3 regions of the Cellulomonas sp. A375-1 genome follow, and region 3 is predicted to be linked to each of the others. Evidence: predicted binding sites of a transcription regulator. Region 3 holds the regulator's gene; each other region holds the start of a gene.
The links. Region 3 encodes HrcA, which represses chaperone genes, less so after heat shock. Its sites were predicted from a motif close to TTNGCACTCGNNNNNNNCGAGTGCNAA; they were not measured.
Positions count from the first base shown of each region.

Region 1 (3,271 bases), on a different contig from region 3:
GCCTCGCGCGTGCCGCGACCGGGCGCGACCTCGTCGTGAAGTTCGCCGGCTGCTACCACGGGCACGTCGACGCGCTCCTGGCCGAGGCCGGCTCGGGCCTGGCGACGCTCGCGCTGCCGGGCTCCGCGGGCGTGTCGGCGGCCGTCGCGGCCGAGACGATCGTGCTGCCGTACAACGACGTCGAGGCGGTCCGCGCGGCGTTCGCGACGCACGGCGACCGGATCGCCGCGATCATCACCGAGGCCGCTCCCGCGAACATGGGCGTCGTCCCGCCCGCGCCGGGGTTCAACGCCGAGCTGCGGGCGATCACGCACGAGCACGGCGCCCTGCTCATCCAGGACGAGGTGCTCACGGGCTTCCGCGTCGGGTTCTCCGGCTGGTGGGGGCTCGAGGGGCTGCGCGAGGGGTGGGCGCCCGACCTGCTGACGTTCGGCAAGGTCATCGGCGGCGGCCTGCCGGTCGCCGCTGTCGGCGGGCGACGCGACCTCATGGCGCAGCTCGCGCCGGTCGGGCCCGTGTACCAGGCCGGGACCTTGTCGGGGAACCCCGTCGCCACCGCCGCGGGCCTGGCCACGCTGCGCCTCGCGGACGCCGCGGTGTACGCGACGGTCGACGAGGCCGCGGGCCGGCTGCGGGACGCGGTGACCAAGGCGCTCGCGAACGCGGGCGTCCCGCACGCGCTGCAGTGGGCCGGCTCGCTGTTCTCGATCGCGTTCGGCGCGCAGGCCGCGCAGGCCGGCGTGCGCGACTACGCCGCGGTCCAGGCGTCCGAGCACTGGCGGTACGCGCCGTTCTTCCACGCGCTGCTCGACGCTGGGGTCTCCGCCCCGCCGTCCGCGTTCGAGGCGTGGTTCGTCTCGGCCGCGCACGACGACGAGGCGCTCGGCCGCATCGAGGACGCCCTGCCGGCCGCCGCGCACGCCGCGGCGACGGCCACGCGCGACTGACCCACGCCGTCCGGAGGCGCGCTCCGGATGCGCGCGCCCACGCGGCTTCGTATGCTCCCGGCAACCACCGCGACGCGGTCGCGTCCGGGAGCGAGAGCGACCGGTGACGGTCCTGGGGCACGCCTTGTGCGGGCGAGCCGGGGGCGCGCGCCGCGTCCAGCGGTGGTCGCCGACCACACCCTCACGTCGCCGCGAAGAAGCTCGCTCACGGACTTGGCACTCTCCCACCGAGAGTGCTAACAATGGAGGCGTAGCCGTCCCGGGGGACCGCGGTCCCCGGGCAGCCCCGAGCCCGGAGGGTCCGGGCTCACCGAGAGGGAGGTGAGGGTTCATGGCTACGCGATTCGACCCCTTCCAGGAGCTCGACCGCTTGTTCGGTCAGGTGTTCACGGCAGACCGCGCGTCGACCACGATGCCCATGGATCTGTACCGCGCGGGCGACCACTACGTCCTGCACCTCGACCTGCCGGGTGCCGACCCGGGCACCATCGACGTCTCGGTCGAGGACCGCGCGCTGACGATCCGCGCGCAGCGCACCGCGCGCACCGAGGACGGCGTTCAGTGGCTGACCAAGGAGCGCCCCGTCGGGACGTACGCGCGCCAGCTCACGCTCGGCGCCGGCCTCGCGCTCGACCAGATCGAGGCGACCTACACCGACGGCGTGCTGACGCTCTCGATCCCCGTGGCCGAGGAGGCCAAGCCGCGCAAGATCGACGTCCAGCACGGCGACCGCGCGCAGCAGCCCGCGATCGAGGCCTCTGCCGCCTCCTGAGCCTGACTGAGCCCGACCGTCCGCGGCCGGCGCCGCACGCCCTCGGGGCACGGCGCCGGCCGCGCCACGTCTCGCGTCAGGCGTGCGCGGCCCGGTCGGGCTCCGGGAGGTCGAGCAGGTCCCGGCCCACCGGAAGGCGACGGTCGAACCACCGCGCCGCGCTCAGGTCGTAGCCGAGCAGCCCCGCGGCGGCGTCGGCCGCCCGGCCCACGCGCAGGTCCCGCGCCACGTCGTGCCCCTGCCGGCTCGCGACGTCCATGCCGAGCGCCAGGCCCAGCCGCGCGTGCGGCAGCTCGAGCTCCCACCACGAGACGCCCGTGGCGTCGTGCGCCCACAATCGCAGGCCGTGCGCATGCCGGAGCAGTGGCTCGAGCTCGCGCAGCGCGCCGGGCACCCCGAGCGGCACCGCGCCCGGACCGGCGGACGGGACCACGCGCAGGCCGTCGCGCGCGGGCCGCACCCACACCGGCGCCGCCGAGCCCTGCGGCAACGAGCGCACGAACGACCGCGCCTGCCGGGCGCTGAGCTCGGCCCGCACGGTCATCACCGACGCGATCGACGGGAGCTCGGCGAGCGAGCGCACCCACCGTGCGGGCAGCACGACCCGGCGCTCGTGCACGCGGGACTCCGGCGTCGGCGTGCCCAGGCCCGCCGCGTGGACGACCAGTCGCATCGGGTCGCGCGGCAGCGGGCCGCCGAGCAGCTCACGCACGCGCTGGCCGAGCTCGACGTTCGTCGTCCCCGGCGCGTGGTCCGTCAGGTCGAGGCCGCTGGGCAGCAGGTCGAGACGCGCGCCCACGGCGCAGCACCCGGACAGGCTCTCGAACCGGACCACGCCCTCGCCGGTCGTGACGAACGGGTCGGCGAGCTCGGGGGAGACGCCGTCGGACGTGTCGTAGCGCGAGGCCGCGACCCGCGCGACGACGAGCAGACCGGTGCCGAGCACGTCGGCCCGCTCGGCACGGCCGTCGACGAAGGTGCGCCGCTCGGTCGTCGCGAGCCCGAGCCGGACCTCGCCGCGCTCGACGCGCAGCCCGGACCGGCCGGCGTACCGGAACGCGACCTGCGTGGTGCTCACCCGTGGTGCATCGGCACCCCGAAGGTCACGGTTGAGTCACGACGCGCTTCCGTCAGTGCGTCGCGACGGCGCCGGACTCACGGGACGCGGTAGCGGCCCCAGCCTCGTCGGGCGCTGCGGCGTGGTCGCGGGCGGTGGCCTCGTCGACGACCGTCGCCTCGGTGAGGGCCGCGAGCTCGTCGGCGACCTTGTCGCGGCCGTACGCGCGCACCGACAGGACGACGGCCCCGACCCACACGACCGCGAGGGTGCCGAGGATCCATGCCTGCGCGGGGGTGCCGGCCAGGCCCACCCAGTCGGAACGGATGATCGTGCGCGTGTTCGTCAGGACGATCACGCCGCCCACGGCCGAGCCGAGGATGCGCGGCGGGATGAGCCGCACGAGCCACGCGGCGATGGGCGCGGCGATCAGGCCCCCGATGAGCAGCGCCACGACCCACGCGGCGTCGATGCCCTGCGAGCCCAGCGAGAGCA
Region 1 covers NZ_LFKW01000057.1:43,334-46,604, reverse strand. The annotation lists gene hemL (glutamate-1-semialdehyde 2,1-aminomutase) at 1-947, shown strand, start outside; gene CWIS_RS06555 (Hsp20/alpha crystallin family protein) at 1,279-1,719, shown strand; gene CWIS_RS17515 (hypothetical protein) at 1,796-2,797, opposite strand; gene CWIS_RS06545 (sulfite exporter TauE/SafE family protein) at 2,850-3,271, opposite strand, start outside.
Region 1: a site for HrcA is predicted at 1,161-1,187, ahead of CWIS_RS06555 (Hsp20/alpha crystallin family protein). Genes of this name have one in related genera too.

Region 2 (3,271 bases), on a different contig from region 3:
AGCTCGGGATCGGCCTCACCCGCGTGCGGCAACGGCCGCAGCGTCACCGTGGCGAGCACGAGCGCCCACACGACGACGAGCGCCTCGCCCACCGAGCGGCACACGGCCGACGACGACCGCTCGGTCCCCCGGTACGCCCAGCACCCGAGGAAGACCCCACCAGCGACCACCGCCCCGACCACCGTGACCACGGCGGCGAGGTCGGAGAAGTTGCGCCACAGCTGTGTCACGGAAGCCCCCTGCTCCGGTGCTCGCAGCACGGCCGCGCCACTGCGGCCGACCACGACCCTAGCGCGCACGCCCGCGCGGCGGCAGGGGGCTGCGCGGGCCCGTCCGTGCCTGCGCCGGCGCGCCCGGGGACGACGAACGGGCCGGCCACCCGAAGGTGACCGGCCCGTCCTGGGTCGTGCTGCCGGACGCTCGGCGTCCGGCGGTGCTCAGCTCAGAGGCCGGCGTCGGCTCAGAAGCCGCCGCCGAAGTCCTCGCCGCCACCGGCCGGGGCCGCGGGGGCCTTCTCCGGCTTGTCGGCCACGACGGCCTCGGTGGTGAGGAACAGAGCGGCGATCGACGACGCGTTCTGCAGCGCCGAGCGCGTGACCTTGACCGGGTCGTTGACGCCCGCGGCCAGCAGGTCCTCGTACGTGTTGGTCGCGGCGTTGAGGCCGTGACCCGTCGGCAGGTTGCGGACCTTCTCGGCCACGACGCCGCCCTCGAGACCGGCGTTGATCGCGATCTGCTTGAGCGGGGCCTCGATCGCGAGCTTCACGATCGCGGCACCCGTCGCCTCGTCACCCTCGAGCTTGAGGTCCGCGAACGCGGTGTTGCCGGCCTGGATGAGCGCCACGCCACCACCGGCGACGATGCCCTCCTCGACGGCCGCCTTGGCGTTGCGCACGGCGTCCTCGATGCGGTGCTTGCGCTCCTTGAGCTCGACCTCGGTGGCCGCGCCCGCCTTGATGACGGCGACGCCGCCGGCGAGCTTGGCGAGGCGCTCCTGCAGCTTCTCGCGGTCGTAGTCCGAGTCCGAGTTCTCGATCTCGGCGCGGATCTGCGTGACACGACCGGCGATCTGGTCGGCCTGGCCGGAGCCCTCGACGATCGTGGTCTCGTCCTTGGTGACGACGATCTTGCGCGCCTGGCCGAGGACCTCGAGGCCGACCGTGTCGAGCTTGAGGCCGACGGTCTCGCTGACGACCTGGCCACCCGTGAGGATCGCCATGTCCTGCAGCATCGCCTTGCGGCGGTCGCCGAAGCCGGGAGCCTTGACGGCGACCGACTTGAACAGGCCACGGATCTTGTTCACGACGAGGGTCGCGAGGGCCTCACCCTCGACGTCCTCGGCCACGATGAACAGCGGCTTGCCGGACTGGATGACCTTCTCCAGCAGCGGGAGCAGGTCCTTGACGTTCGAGATCTTGCCCTCGACGAGCAGGACGTACGCGTCCTCGAGGACGGCCTCCTGACGCTCCGGGTCGGTGACGAAGTACGCCGACAGGAAGCCCTTGTCGAAGCGCATGCCCTCGGTGAGCTCGAGCTCGAGACCGAGCGCGTTGGACTCCTCGACGGTGATGACGCCTTCCTTGCCCACCTTGTCGAGGGCCTCGGCGATCAGGTCGCCGATCGCCTGGTCGCCGGCGGAGATCGCGGCCGTGGCGGCGATCTGCTCCTTGGTCTCGACCTCCTTGGCCTGCGCGAGCAGGGCAGCGGTGACGGCCTCGACGGCCTTCTCGATGCCACGCTTCAGCGCGATCGGGTTCGCACCCGCCGCGACGTTGCGCAGGCCCTCGCGCACGAGCGCCTGGGCCAGGACGGTCGCCGTCGTCGTGCCGTCACCGGCGACGTCGTCGGTCTTCTTGGCGACCTCCTTGACGAGCTCCGCACCGATCTTCTCGAAGGGGTCCTCGAGGTCGATCTCCTTGGCGATGGAGACGCCGTCGTTCGTGATCGTCGGCGCGCCCCACTTCTTGTCGAGCACGACGTTGCGGCCCTTCGGGCCGAGCGTGACCTTCACGGTGTCGGCGAGGACGTTCAGACCCCGCTCGATACCGCGGCGGGCCTCCTCGTTGAAGGCAATGATCTTGGCCATGTGGCGAGCGATCCTTCGCTTGGGTTCGGGTCGGCCGGTCGGTGCCCGCGACGGACGACGACCGGGCGCGCGGTCTTGTCCCGCACACCCGACGTCTCACCTGACGGCCGGGGTGGTTCTGTCACTCTCTACCCGAGAGTGCTAAGTCAATGGTTAGCACTCGACCCCCGAGAGTGCAAGCAGCGGTGCCCGCCTTCACGCCTGGCGAACGCACCGACGCGCGGCGGTTCGGCCCACCGGGCACCGCCTCTTCGATAGGGTGCCGCGCGTGCCAGGTGACGACGCCCGGACGACAGGCCGACGACGCGCGTCCCGCGCCGTCGGCCCCGCGCTGCTCGCGGTCGGCGCGATCCTCGCCGCGGTGCTCCCGGTGGGCGTCCAGGTGGGTGCAGCCCGGCCCGCCGCGGCCGCGGACGCCCCGGCCGCCGGCGCCCCGACCACGCCGTACGCGGTCCTGCCGCTCTTCCAGGAGGGCGTCGCGATCGGGCCCGACGGTGCGGTCGTCGCGGTCCCCGCCGGCACCCGGCCCGCGTTCCTCGACGGCACGCGCGTGCTCGACCCCGAGCTGACGAACTTCGGGGCGGTCCTGGACGGCGGCGAGGTGGAGCACGGCACCCGCGAGGCCCACCGGCTCGCGGACGCGCAGCTCGCGTGGCTCGCCGCGGGCTCGGTGCCGGGTGCGGGCGGTCCGTTCGAGGACCTGAGCCGGACCGCGCTGCTCGACCTGCACACGCTCCTGCTGCCGGGCGGCGCGATGGTCGCGGGCTGGGAGGACCGCTGGCGGTACGTGTGGCCGCGCGACGCGGCCTTCGTCGCGGTCGCGTTCGCACGCACCGGGCACGTCGACGACGCGCTCGAGGTGCTCGACTTCCTGACCCGCGCCCAGCACGACGACGGCGGCTTCGAGGCCCGCTACCTGCCCGACGGCTCGGGACCGCCCGACGACCGCACGGCGCAGACCGACGGCCAGGGCTGGGCCATGTGGGCCGCGGGGCTCGTGCTCGCTGAGCTGCCGCCCGGACCGGTGCGCACGGTCGTCGCCGCGCGCCTCGCGCCGCTCGTGGCCCGCGCGGTCGACGGCACGACGAGCCTGCTCACCACCACCGGTCTCCCGCCCGCCTCGCCCGACTACTGGGAGCGCGACGAGGACGAGCTCACCCTGGGCACCGTCGCGCCGCTCGTCGC
Region 2 covers NZ_LFKW01000018.1:10,655-13,925, forward strand. The annotation lists gene CWIS_RS01845 (VanZ family protein) at 1-230, opposite strand, end outside; gene groL (chaperonin GroEL) at 461-2,086, opposite strand; gene CWIS_RS01855 (glycoside hydrolase family 15) at 2,355-3,271, shown strand, end outside.
Region 2: a site for HrcA is predicted at 2,240-2,266, ahead of groL (chaperonin GroEL). Genes of this name have one in related genera too.

Region 3 (3,271 bases):
GTCGATGAGCTCCTCGACGCGCCCGAGCAGCGAGGGCTCGAGGTCCGCGTAGCTGCGGACCGTACGCAGGATCCGCTTCCACGCCTGGGCGACGTCCGCCTGGTCGGCGGCGGGCCAGCCGAGCTCGCGCAGGATGGCGAGCTTCCACTCGGTGCCGCGCTCGATGGTCGGCCACGACTGCAGGCCGAGCCGCTCGGGGCGCACGGCCTGCCACACGTCCACGTAGGGGTGCCCCAGCACCAGCACGGTGTCTCGCGGCGCCGCGCGCAGCGCGTCGGCGGCGATCCTCGCCTCCTTCGAGCCGGGCACGAGGTGGTCGACGAGCACGCCGACGCGGCGGTCCGGGCTGGGGGCGAAGTCACGCAGAGCGTCCACGAGGTGGTCGACACCCTCGAGGAGCTCGACGACGACGCCCTCGATGCGCAGGTCGTCGCCCCAGACCTTCTCGACCAGCTCGGCGTCGTGCTTGCCCTCGACCCAGATCCGCGACCCGCGGGCGACGCGCGCCCGGGCCCCGTGCACGGCGCGCGAGCCGGAGGCGGTGCGCTCGGGGGCGCGGGGGGCCGTCGACGTCACCGGTGGCGTGAGGCGCACGGGCTCGCCGTCGACCCAGAACCCCGGGCCGAGGGGGAAGGTGCGGGTGCGTCCGTGCCGGTCCTCGAGGACCACCACGTGCTGGCCCCCCGACTTCTCGACGCGCACGACTGCGCCGACCCACCCGGTCGTGACCTCCTCGACGACGAGGCCGCGCTCCGCCGCCTGGGGCCGCGAGACCCGTGGTGCGCGGTGGTGCTCGGGGCGCGCGGCACCCGTCCCGCCGCCGAGCACGTCGCTGCCGTACCGATCCATCTCGACCTCCGTCCTCCGGTCCGTCACCCTAGGGGGCGTGGCGGACCGCACGGCCGGAACCGGACGGGCGCGGCGTAGGATTGGCACTCGGCAGGGTCGAGTGCTACACGCGGGGTGCGACCGGGCAGTGCCAGGGGAACGGCCGGACGGGTAGCGGTCGACGGGCGACGGCGAAGGACGGAGGCGGCGATGAGCGACGAGCGGCGGATGGACGTGCTGCGCGCGATCGTCGAGGACTACGTCGCGACGAGCGAGCCTGTGGGCTCGCGCGCCCTCGTCGAGCGCCACTCGCTCGGGGTGTCGTCGGCCACCATCCGCAACGACATGGCCGCGCTCGAGGACTCGGGGTACATCGCCCAGCCGCACACGTCCGCCGGTCGCATCCCGACCGACAAGGGCTACCGCGTCTTCGTCGACCGCCTGACGACCGTCAAGCCGCTGTCGGCGCCCGAGAAGCGCGCGATCGGCGCGTTCCTCGAGGACGCCGTCGACCTCGACGACGTCGTGGACCGCTCCGTGCGCCTGCTCGCGCAGCTCACCCACCAGGTCGCGGTCGTGCAGTACCCGTCGCTGCGGCGCTCGACGCTGCGGCACGTCGAGCTCGTCCCGCTCGCCCCGCGGCACCTGCTCGTCGTGCTCATCACCGACACCGGCCGCGTCGAGCAGCGCACGCTCGAGACGTCGCTCGACCTCACCGAGCCCGTCGTCGCGCAGCTGCGGGTCACGCTCAACGCGCGGGTCGCGGGCCGGCGCATCGGCGAGCTCGCGGGCCTCGTCGACGACCTGGCCGAGCAGTACTCCGCGGACGAGCTGGCGCTCCTGCGGCGGGTCGTCGGCGTGGTCGAGGAGACCCTCACGCAGGAGAGCGAGGAGCGGGTGGTGCTCGCGGGCACCGCGAACCTCGCGCGGGGCAACGACGACTTCGCACGCAGCCTCGGCCCGGTCCTCGAGGCGCTCGAGGAGCAGGTCGTCCTGATGCGCCTGCTGTCGGACATGGCGGAGGACAACGCGACCGTGTCCGTGCGCATCGGGCACGAGACCCGGCACGACGGGCTCGTCAGCACGAGCTTCGTGACCAGCGGGTACGGCGACGAGAGCGGCGCGTCGATCGCCCGCGTGGGCGCGATCGGCCCGACGCGCATGGACTATCCCGCGACCATGGCATCGGTGCGCGCCGTGGCCCGCTACCTCACCCGGATCCTCGCCGGGTGACTGCCTCCCGCACCCGGCACACCCAGACGACGAACACCCGGACGCCCAGGCGTCCTGACCGCCCGACGAGCCCGCCAGGAAGCGAGCACACCACCTCGTGAGCAACGACTACTACGAGATCCTCGGCGTCGCGCACGACGCGACGCCCGAGCAGATCAAGAAGGCCTACCGGAAGCTGGCGCGCGAGCACCACCCCGACGTGGCGGGCGACGACCCGGCCGCGGAGGACCGGTTCAAGGACGTCTCGCGCGCGTACGAGGTGCTCGGCAACCCCGAGAAGCGCCGCGCGTACGACCTGGGCGCCGACCCGTCGTCGCCCGGCGGCGGCATGGGCGGCGGCTTCGGGTTCCAGGACATCTTCGAGACGTTCTTCGGTGCGGCGACGGGTGCCTCGGCGCAGCGTGGGCCGATCCCGCGCTCGCGGCGCGGCCAGGACGCGCTCGTGCGGCTGGACCTCGACCTCACCGAGGTCACGTTCGGCGTGCACCGCGAGGTCGCGGTCGACACCGCGGTCCTGTGCCCCACCTGCCAGGGCTCGTGCTGCCGGCCCGGCACGTCGCCGCGCACGTGCGAGGTCTGCCACGGTCGCGGCACGGTGCAGCGGGTCGCGCGCTCGTTCCTGGGCCAGGTCATGACGAACCAGCCGTGCGCGGCCTGCCGCGGCTTCGGCTCGACCATCCCTGAGCCCTGCACGGAGTGCGCGGGCGAGGGTCGCGTGCGCTCGCGCCGCACGCTCGCGGTCGACGTCCCCGCGGGCGTCGACACGGGCACGCGCATCAAGCTCACGGGTCAGGGCGAGGTCGGCCCGGCCGGCGGCCCGGCCGGCGACGTCTACCTCGAGGTGCGCGAGCGTCGGCACGAGGTGTTCCAGCGTGACGGGGACGACCTGCACGCGACGCTCTCGGTGCCGATGACGGCGGCGGCACTCGGCACGGTGCTGACGCTCGACACGCTCGACGGCCCGCAGGAGGTCGACCTGCACCCCGGCACGCAGCCGGAGCAGGTCGTCACGCTCAAGGGCCTGGGCGTCGGGCACCTGCACGTGGGTGGGCGCGGCGACCTGCACGTGCACGTCGACGTGACGGTCCCGACCGCGCTGGACGACGAGCAGGTCGAGCTCCTGCAGCGCCTCGCGGCCCTGCGCGGCGAGGAGCGTCCGGAGGCGCGGTTCGCCGCGTCGCACCAGGGCGTCTTCAGCAAGCTGCGCGAC
Region 3 covers NZ_LFKW01000101.1:23,848-27,118, reverse strand. The annotation lists gene CWIS_RS10565 (DUF3097 domain-containing protein) at 1-849, opposite strand, end outside; gene hrcA (heat-inducible transcriptional repressor HrcA) at 1,039-2,061, shown strand; gene dnaJ (molecular chaperone DnaJ) at 2,159-3,271, shown strand, end outside.